2 regions of the Streptomyces sp. NPDC026206 genome follow, and region 2 is predicted to be linked to the other one. Evidence: riboswitches for the same ligand, from Rfam matches in the RefSeq annotation. Region 2 holds a riboswitch; the other holds the start of a gene.
What was found. Region 2 has a riboswitch for cobalamin ahead of AB0F13_RS02625 (ribonucleoside-diphosphate reductase subunit alpha). Riboswitches for the same ligand answer to the same signal wherever they lie in the genome.
Positions count from the first base shown of each region.

Region 1: another riboswitch for cobalamin. It lies ahead of AB0F13_RS18455 (cobalamin biosynthesis protein); the one in region 2 lies ahead of AB0F13_RS02625 (ribonucleoside-diphosphate reductase subunit alpha).

Region 1 covers NZ_JBEZYL010000012.1:56,140-60,529, forward strand. The annotation lists gene AB0F13_RS18435 (prolyl oligopeptidase family serine peptidase) at 1-269, opposite strand, end outside; gene AB0F13_RS18440 (class II aldolase/adducin family protein) at 317-991, opposite strand; gene AB0F13_RS18445 (inorganic phosphate transporter) at 1,104-2,354, shown strand; gene AB0F13_RS18450 (hypothetical protein) at 2,374-2,625, shown strand; cobalamin riboswitch at 2,739-2,866, shown strand; gene AB0F13_RS18455 (cobalamin biosynthesis protein) at 2,999-3,970, shown strand; gene AB0F13_RS18460 (cobyric acid synthase) at 4,000-4,390, shown strand, end outside.
Region 2 covers NZ_JBEZYL010000001.1:558,096-562,485, forward strand. The annotation lists gene AB0F13_RS02625 (ribonucleoside-diphosphate reductase subunit alpha) at 1-2,338, opposite strand, end outside; cobalamin riboswitch at 2,500-2,644, opposite strand; gene mctP (monocarboxylate uptake permease MctP) at 2,787-4,390, opposite strand, start outside.

The DNA.
Region 1 (4,390 bases), on a different contig from region 2:
GAGACGTCCGCGACGACCGGCCCGACGACGGCGCGCATGCGGCGCCCGGCGAGCCCGTAGGTGCCCGGGCGCAGGGACGCGGGGGTGCGGCCGAGGGTGACCGTGCCGTCCGCGACGTCGTGGAGGGCCAGGCGCGGTTCGCCCGGCAGCGGCCGGCCGGGGTCCGCCTTGAGGGCGGCGTCACCGGCGTACCGCCCGGCCGCCACCGCGGCCGCTCCGGCACCGATCAGTGTGGTGGCGGCCACGGCCGCCGCTGTGCGGAGCACCATCGCCTCCAGTGTGGGCGCGGGTCGCGGTGGTGGCCAGCGGGCGGGGCTCAGCCGCGCTGTCCGTACCCCCGGAGCTTGTCGGCGGCCTCGTCGAGCCGCTCGGGGGTCAGCAGGGACGGGGTGCGGCCGGGGAGGGCGGCGGCCGTGAGCCAGACCCGGCACATCCACTCCAGCTGGGCGGTGCGGTCGTAGGCCTGGTCGAGGGTGGCGCCGTAGGTGAGGGTGCCGTGGTTCTGCAGCAGGCAGCCGGTGCGGCCGTCGAGGGCGCGCAGGATGTGGCCGGCCAGTTCCTCGGTGCCGTAGAGGGCGTAGGGGGCGACGCGGACCGGTCCGCCGAGGGCGGCGGCCATGTAGTGGATCAGCGGTACCTCGGTGACGAGGGTGGAGACGGCGGTGGCGTGCACGGCGTGGGTGTGCACGATGGCGGCGGCGTCGGTGGAGCGGTAGACGGCGAGGTGCATCGGCAGCTCGCTGGTGGGGCTCAGCTCGCCGAGGACCTGACGGCCCTGAAGGTCCACGCCGACCGCGTCGCCGGGTCCGAGCCGGTCGTAGGGGACGCCGGTGGGAGTGACGAGCACCACGTCGCCGACGCGTGCGGAGACGTTCCCCGAGGTGCCCACCACGAGCCCGTCGGCGGTGGTGCGGCGGGCCGTGGCCACGACCCGGCCCCATATGTGCGGTATGCCGTCCTGCCCGCCCACAGCCTGTTCGTATGCCGTCATCGGTCTCCGCCTCCGGTTCGCGTCATCGCTCAGCCCGTCCCAGTTCACCTTCCGTTCACCCTGGGTCCCTACGGTCGCCGCGTACTGACCATCGAGCTGATTGCCTGGGTGAATGGAAAACATCACGCTTCTCATCGGGATCGTGATCGTCACGGCCTTGGTGTTCGACTTTACGAACGGCTTCCACGACACGGCCAACGCCATGGCCACCACCATCTCCACGGGCGCCCTCAAGCCCAAGGTCGCGGTGGCCATGTCGGCGGTGCTCAACCTCGTCGGCGCGTTCCTCTCCGTGGAGGTCGCCAAGACGATCTCGGGCGGCATCATCGACGAGGCCGCCGGCATCCGGCCGGAAGTGATCTTCGCCGGGCTGGTCGGCGCGATCGTCTGGAACCTGCTGACCTGGCTGGCCGGACTGCCCTCCAGCTCCTCCCACGCCCTCTTCGGTGGTCTGATCGGTGCGACCGTCGTCGCCGTCGGCTTCGACGCGGTCAACGCCGACAAGGTCGTCATGAAGGTCCTCATCCCGGCGGTCGCCGCGCCGGTCGTGGCCGGCCTCGCCGCCTGGTGCGCGACCCGGCTCACCTACCGCCTGACCCGCGGCCGCGACGAGCAGGAGACCGCCAAGGGCTACCGTGCCGGGCAGATCGCCTCGGCCGCCCTGGTCTCCCTCGCGCACGGCACCAACGATGCCCAGAAGACGATGGGCGTGATCACCCTCGCCCTGGTCGCCGGCGGCGTGGTCGCCCCGCACTCCGACCCGCCGATGTGGGTCATCGTCTCCGCGGGCCTGGCCATCGCGCTCGGTACGTACCTGGGCGGCTGGCGCATCATCCAGACGCTCGGCAAGGGCCTCACCGACATCAAGCCGGCGCAGGGCTTCGCCGCCCAGACCGGCGCCGCGACGGTGATCCTCGCCTCCTCGCACATCGGCTTCGCGCTCTCCACCACCCAGGTCTGCTCCGGCTCGATCATGGGCGCCGGCCTCGGCCGCAAGGGCGGCGTGGTGCGCTGGTCGACCGCCGGCCGCATGGTCCTCGCCTGGGGCCTGACCCTGCCCGCCGCGGGCCTGGTCGCCGGTGGCGCGGCCCTCCTCGCCGACCAGGGCGACTGGGGCGTGGCCGCGGTCGCCGTCCTCGGCCTGGCCGTGTCCGGCGCGATCTGGGCGGCCTCGCGCCGCAAGCCGGTCACGCACGACAACGTCAACGACCTCAACCAGCCGCAGGGCCTGCCCGCCGAGCCCGCCGGTGTCATCACCGCCGCCCTCCAGGCCGTCGCCCCGCCGCCGGCCGGCCCCCTCTCCGCCGCCCCCGCCCCCGCCGAGCGGGCAGCCGCTCCGGCGGCCGCCGCGGCGACGAGCTAAGGAACCAAGGAATCCCGTCATGCAGATCAACTGGGAAGCCCTCGGCCAGGTCTTCGGCGTCAGCCTCGTGGTGACCGTCGCCCTCGTGGGCGTCTTCACCCTCGGCATCGTCGGCACGTCGTCCCGCAAGCCCCAGGTGCAGCCGGACGGACCCGCCGACGGGGCAGTCACGGCCGGCGGCCCGGGCACGCTCACGCGCGCCGGCGCCTACGCCTGTTTCGCGCTGTGCGCGGCGGCCGTCGGGTACGGCATCCACCTCATCGTCTCCTGAGCCCCTCGAACGCCGCGAATACCTCCCCCACGGCCCGGGAAGGCCGCAGGTCAACCGTGAGTTGACTGCCCTTCCCGGGCCGTGGTGGACTTCCGGAGCCAAACGGCGACAGCAGAGGAAGCCGGTGCGAATCCGGCGCGGTCCCGCCACTGTCACCGGGGAGTGTCCCCCACCGAGGGCCACGGTCCGCCAGCGCGGGCCGGAAGGCCGGGGCGACGCCGATCCGGGAGCCAGGAGACTCTGGTCGCCGGTCACGTCGAGCCAGGGCGCGGACCCTGAGTGAGGACACATCACCATGCCTGGCTGCCGCCGACCACTGCCCCCTGTGCACCGTCCCCGCCAAGGCCTCACGGCGGCCTGACCGGTGCGCGCGATGCGCAGGCATCACCTGCGTGAGGATCACATCGGTTTCGTCTGCGGTGCCGCGCTCGGCTTCGCCTGCGACCTCGTGCTGGGCGACCCGCGCCGCGGTCACCCCGTCGCCGCGTTCGGGCGCGCCGCACACGCCGTCGAACAGCGCCTGTGGCGCGACCACCGCGGCTACGGCACCCTGCACGCCCTGTTGTGCGCGGGCGGCGCAGCGGCCGGCGCCGCGCTGCTGGCCCGTACCGCGCGCCGCTCCCCCGCCGCCGGCACCGCGCTGACCGCCGCCGCGACGTGGGCGGTGCTGGGCGGTACGTCCCTGGGCCGTGAGGCGCGGGCCGTCGGCGGTGCCCTCGCGGCCGGCGACCTGGAGGTCGCCCGGGAGCGGCTGCCGCACCTGTGCGGGCGCGACCCGCAGGCCCTGGACGGGCAGCAGATCGCACGGGCGGTCGTCGAGTCCGTCGCCGAGAACACCTCCGACGCCGTCGTGGGCGCCCTCGTCTGGGGGGCCCTGGCGGGGGTGCCCGGCCTGGTGGGCTTCCGCGCGGTCAACACCCTGGACGCCATGGTCGGTCACAAGTCGCCCCGCCACCGGCGGTTCGGCTGGGCCTCCGCCCGGCTCGACGACGTCGCAGGCTGGCCCGGCGCCCGGCTCACCGCCGCCCTCACCGTGCTCGCCGGACCGGACCCGCGCGGCGCCTGGCGCGTGGCCCGGCGCGACGCCTCCCGCCACCCCAGCCCCAACGCCGGACCGGTCGAGGCCGCGTTCGCCGGCGCGCTGGGGGTGCGCCTGGGCGGCACCCTCGCCTACGCCGGCCGCGTCGAACACCGCCCCGTACTCGGCGCGGAGAACCGGCCCGTGGAGGTGGCGGACATCGAACGCGCGGTGCGGCTCTCGCGCCGGGTCTCGGCGCTGGCCCTGGGGGCCGCCGTCGTGGGCAGGCTCTCTCTCGCAAGCGTCGCAAGGAGGAGGAATCGGTGACAGCCGACAGGAGTGGGCCCACGCGCCCGCTGGGCGGGGGCCTGCTGGTGGCCGGGACCACCTCGGACGCAGGCAAGAGCGTCGTGACCGCCGGCATCTGCCGCTGGCTGGTCCGCAAGGGCGTCAAGGTCGCGCCGTTCAAGGCGCAGAACATGTCGCTCAACTCCTACGTCACGCGCGAGGGCGCGGAGATAGGGCGCGCGCAGGCCATGCAGGCGGCCGCGGCGCGCGTCGAGCCGAGCGCGCTCATGAACCCCGTGCTGCTCAAGCCCGGCGGGGACCGCAGCAGCCAGGTCGTCCTCATGGGCAGGCCGGTGGGCGAGCTCAGTGCCCGCGGCTACCACGCGGGCCGGCAGGAGCAGTTGTTCGGCACGGTCACCCAGTGCCTGGAGGAACTGCGGCGTACGCACGACGCGGTGA
Region 2 (4,390 bases):
CCGCGTCGGACGCGGCCTGCTGGACGGGGATGGCGGCCGCGGGGACGGTGGCGGCGGCACCTGCCGACCGGGCGATCCGGGTCGCCGGGCGGGAGCGCAGGTAGTACGTCGTCTTGATGCCCTGCTTCCAGGCGTACGCGTACATCGAGCTGAGCTTGCCGATGGTGGGCGAGGCCATGAAGAGGTTCAGCGACTGGCTCTGGTCCAGGTACGGCGTACGGGCCGCGGCCATGTCGATCAGGAAGCGCTGCGGGATCTCCCAGGCGGTGCGGTACAGGTCGCGCACCTCCTGCGGGATCCACTTCAGGTCCTGGATCGAGCCGTTGGCGTCGGTCATCGCGTCACGGGTGGTGCGGTCCCACACGCCGAGCTTCTTGAGGTCCTCCACCAGGTAGGTGTTGACCTGCAGGAACTCACCGCTGAGCGTCTCGCGCTTGAAGAGGTTGGAGACCTGCGGCTCGATGCACTCGTACACGCCCGCGATCGAGGCGATGGTCGCCGTCGGCGCGATCGCCAGCAGCAGCGAGTTGCGCATGCCGACCGAGGCGATGCGGGCGCGCAGCGCGTCCCAGCGGTCCGCCCAGCCCGGCACGGCGTTGGGGTAGTGGTCCGGGTGCAGTACGCCGCGGGCGGTGCGGGTCGCGGACCAGGCCGGGTGCGGGCCGTGCCGCTCGGCGAGGTCGGCCGAGGCCTCGTACGCCGCGAGCATGATCCGCTCGGAGATGCGGGTGGAGAGCTCCTTCGCCTCGGGGGAGTCGAAGGGCAGGCGCAGGCGGAAGAAGACGTCCTGCAGACCCATCAGGCCCAGACCCACCGGGCGCCAGCGGTTGTTGGAGTTGCCGGCCTGCTCGGTCGGGTAGAAGTTGATGTCCACGACACGGTCGAGGAACGTGACGGCCGTACGGACCGTACGGTCGAGCTTCTCCCAGTCCATCCGGCCGTCGGCGCCCAGGTGCTGCGCCAGGTTGACGGAGCCCAGGTTGCAGACCGCGGTCTCGCCGTCGTCGGTGACCTCGAGGATCTCGGTGCAGAGGTTCGAGGAGTGGACGACCTTGCCCTTTTCGGCCGTCTGGTTGGCGGTGCGGTTGGCGGCGTCCTTGAACGTCATCCAGCCGTTGCCGGTCTGCGCGAGGGTACGCATCATGCGGGAGTACAGGACCCGCGCCGGGATCTGCTTGACGGCCTTGCCGTCGGCCTCGGCCTTGCGGTAGGCGGCGTCGAACTCGTCACCGTAGAGGTCGACCAGCTCGGGCGTGTCGGCCGGGGAGAACAGCGACCAGTCGGCGTCGGCCTCGACGCGGCGCATGAACTCGTCCGGGATCCAGTGCGCGGTGTTCAGGTTGTGGGTGCGGCGGGCCTCCTCACCGGTGTTGTCGCGGAGCTCCAGGAACTCCTCGATGTCCGCGTGCCAGGTCTCCAGGTAGACGCAGGCCGCGCCCTTGCGCCGGCCGCCCTGGTTGACGGCCGCGACGGAGGCGTCGAGGGTGCGCAGGAACGGCACGATGCCGTTGGAGTGACCGTTGGTGCCGCGGATGAGCGAGCCGCGCGAGCGGATGCGGGAGTACGACAGGCCGATGCCGCCCGCGTGCTTCGACAGGCGCGCCACCTGGTGGTAGCGGTCGTAGATCGAGTCCAGCTCGTCCAGCGGCGAGTCCAGCAGGTAGCAGGACGACATCTGCGGGTGGCGGGTGCCGGAGTTGAAGAGCGTGGGGGAGGACGGCAGGTAGGAGAGCGTGCTGGTGAGCCCGTAGAGCTCGGCGACGTCCTCCAGGGCCCGCACGGAGTGGTCCTCGGCCAGGCCGCAGGCCACGCGCAGCAGGAAGTGCTGCGGGGTCTCGATCACACTGCGGGTGATCGGGTGGCGCAGCAGGTAGCGGCTGTGCAGGGTGCGCAGGCCGAAGTAGCCGAAGCGGTCGTCGGCGCCGTCGGCGAGGGCGGCCGCCACGAGGGCGTCCAGGCGCTCGGAGTGGGTGGCCACGAAGGCGGCGGTCCCGTCCGCGATCAGGCCCTCGCGGTGGCCCACGGCGACCGAGGCGGAGAAGGAGGTCGCGCCCTGGCCGGCCGCCTCGTCGGCGATGGCCCGGGTGAGCAGCCGGGCCGCGAGCCTGGAGTACTCGGGCTCCTCGGCGATGAGGCCGGCGGCGGCCTCGGTGGCGAGGGAGCGCAGCTCGGCCTCGTCCGAACCGGGGTGCCGGCCGCGCAGCGCGGCGGCGGCGACCTTGCCCGGGTCGGTGGCGGGCAGATCGGCGGTGAGATCGGTCAGGGTGCGCAGCAGCGCGGTCCCGGGGCCGGTCGCTTCCGCGTTCGCTGAAACCGGATCTGCGGGCGCGATGGTCACGTGTGGCTCTCCCTCGCTCGGCTGGGGTGGGCCGGGCGGGTGCGCGCGACGGTCGCGTACGGGCATGCCACTTGCACCAGGGCACAGCTCGTAGGCGTCCGTCGGCCCAACCGCGGGGCCCGGACGAATTCAACGCCCATAGCCGAGCCCAGGGCAGGCTCGGTGGTGGACGCGCTGTCGGCAGGTCCTCGGACTTCGGGTGCGCTGTGTATATGCGCACACATACACCGTTGCGGGACAGTTCCGGATTTCCACCGGATTCCCCTGCGACGACAGCGAGCACGAGCATACATCTAGTGCCGGGCCTCGTACGCGCCCCCACATGTTGTGTCGTCCCGTCATGAAGCGGTTGCGGAATGTGCTAACGGGCGGGCCCTGCAGGGTAAGAGAGGAGGGCCGCCACGCCCCCTGGGCGGGGATGTGACGGCCCTCCGGGAGGGGGGACGGGTCAGTGCCCGCCGGGGGCTCCCACGGTGGCCGGGGGGAGGTCCGTACGGACGCCGGGGTCGCCGGCGTCGGCGGTGTAGTCCGACGGCCGGGTCCGGTCGACGCCGTCCGGCACCTTCAGTGCCCTGAGGACGAACGTCGCCACGATGACGACGATCACATTGAGGAGGAAGGCGGTGAGGCCGATGTACCCCTTCTCGCCGATGAGGGGAATGAGGTTGGTATTCCCGAAATGATCCTGGGTGGCGCTCGGCGTCTCGTATGCCCGCCACGTCCCGTACGTCATGCCGGCCGCCCACCCCGCGAGCAGCGCCCAGCGGTGGCACCAGCGGGTGAAGAGGCCGCCGACGAGCGCCGGGACGGTCTGCAGGATCCAGATGCCGCCCAGCAGCTGGAAGTTGATGGCGACCGTTTTGTCCATGGTCAGGACGAAGACGAGGGCGCCGACCTTGACGAGCAGGGAGGCGAGCTTGGAGACCTTCGCCTCGTGTTCGGGCGAGGCGTCCGGCTTGATGAAGTCCTTGTAGATGTTGCGGGTGAACAGATTCGCGGCGGCGATCGACATGATCGCGGCCGGAACGAGCGCGCCGATGCCGATCGCCGCGAAGGCCACCCCCGTGAACCAGTCGGGGAACATGTCCTCGAAGAGCTGCGGAATCGCCAGCTGACCGTTCTTGACCTTCACCCCGGCGGCGACGGCCATGAAGCCGAGCATGGCCAGCAGGCCCAGCATCAGGGAGTAGAGGGGAAGAATGGTGGTGTTGCGGCGGATGACATTACGGCTCCTGCTGGAGAGGACCGCGGTCACCGAGTGCGGATACAGGAACAGCGCCATCGCCGATCCGAGTGCGAGTGTGGCGTAGGACCACTGCGCCTGTGCGCCGGGAACGAGTGAGCCGCGTGGTTTGCCGGTGGCCGGATTCTCGGCCGCGAACGCGTCACCCGCCTTCGCGAAGATGTGGTCGAAGCCGCCGAGCTTGATCGGGATGTAGACGATCGCCACGATGATCACGATGTAGATCAAGGTGTCCTTGACGAACGCGATCAACGCGGGCGCGCGCAGCCCCGAGGAATAGGTGTAGGCCGCGAGCACGCCGAAGGCGATGAGCAGGGGCAGGTCCTTCACGAACCAGTTGGTGTTCTCGCCGCCGCCGACGCCCATCACATCCAGAACGGCCTGGATGCCGACCAGTTGCAGCGCGATGTACGGCATGGTGGCGAGAATTCCCGTCAGCGCCAGGGCGAGCGAGAGGCCCTTGGAGCCGAACCGGCCCCGGACGAAGTCCGAGGAGGTCACATAGCCGTGCTTGTGCGAGACCGACCACAGCCGCGGCAGGAAGGTGAACACCAGCGGGTAGCACAGGATGGTGTACGGCACCGCGAAGAAGCCCGCCGCGCCGCCCGCGTAAATGGCGGCCGGAACGGCCACGAACGTATAGGCGGTATAGAGGTCGCCGCCCAGCAGGAACCAGGTGACCCAGGTACCGAAGGAGCGGCCGCCCAGGCCCCACTCGTCGAGATTGTTCGCGTTCTCCGCACGCCGCCACTTCGAGGCCAGAAAGCCCATGACGGTCACGGCGAGGAAGAAGATGATGAAGACGGTGA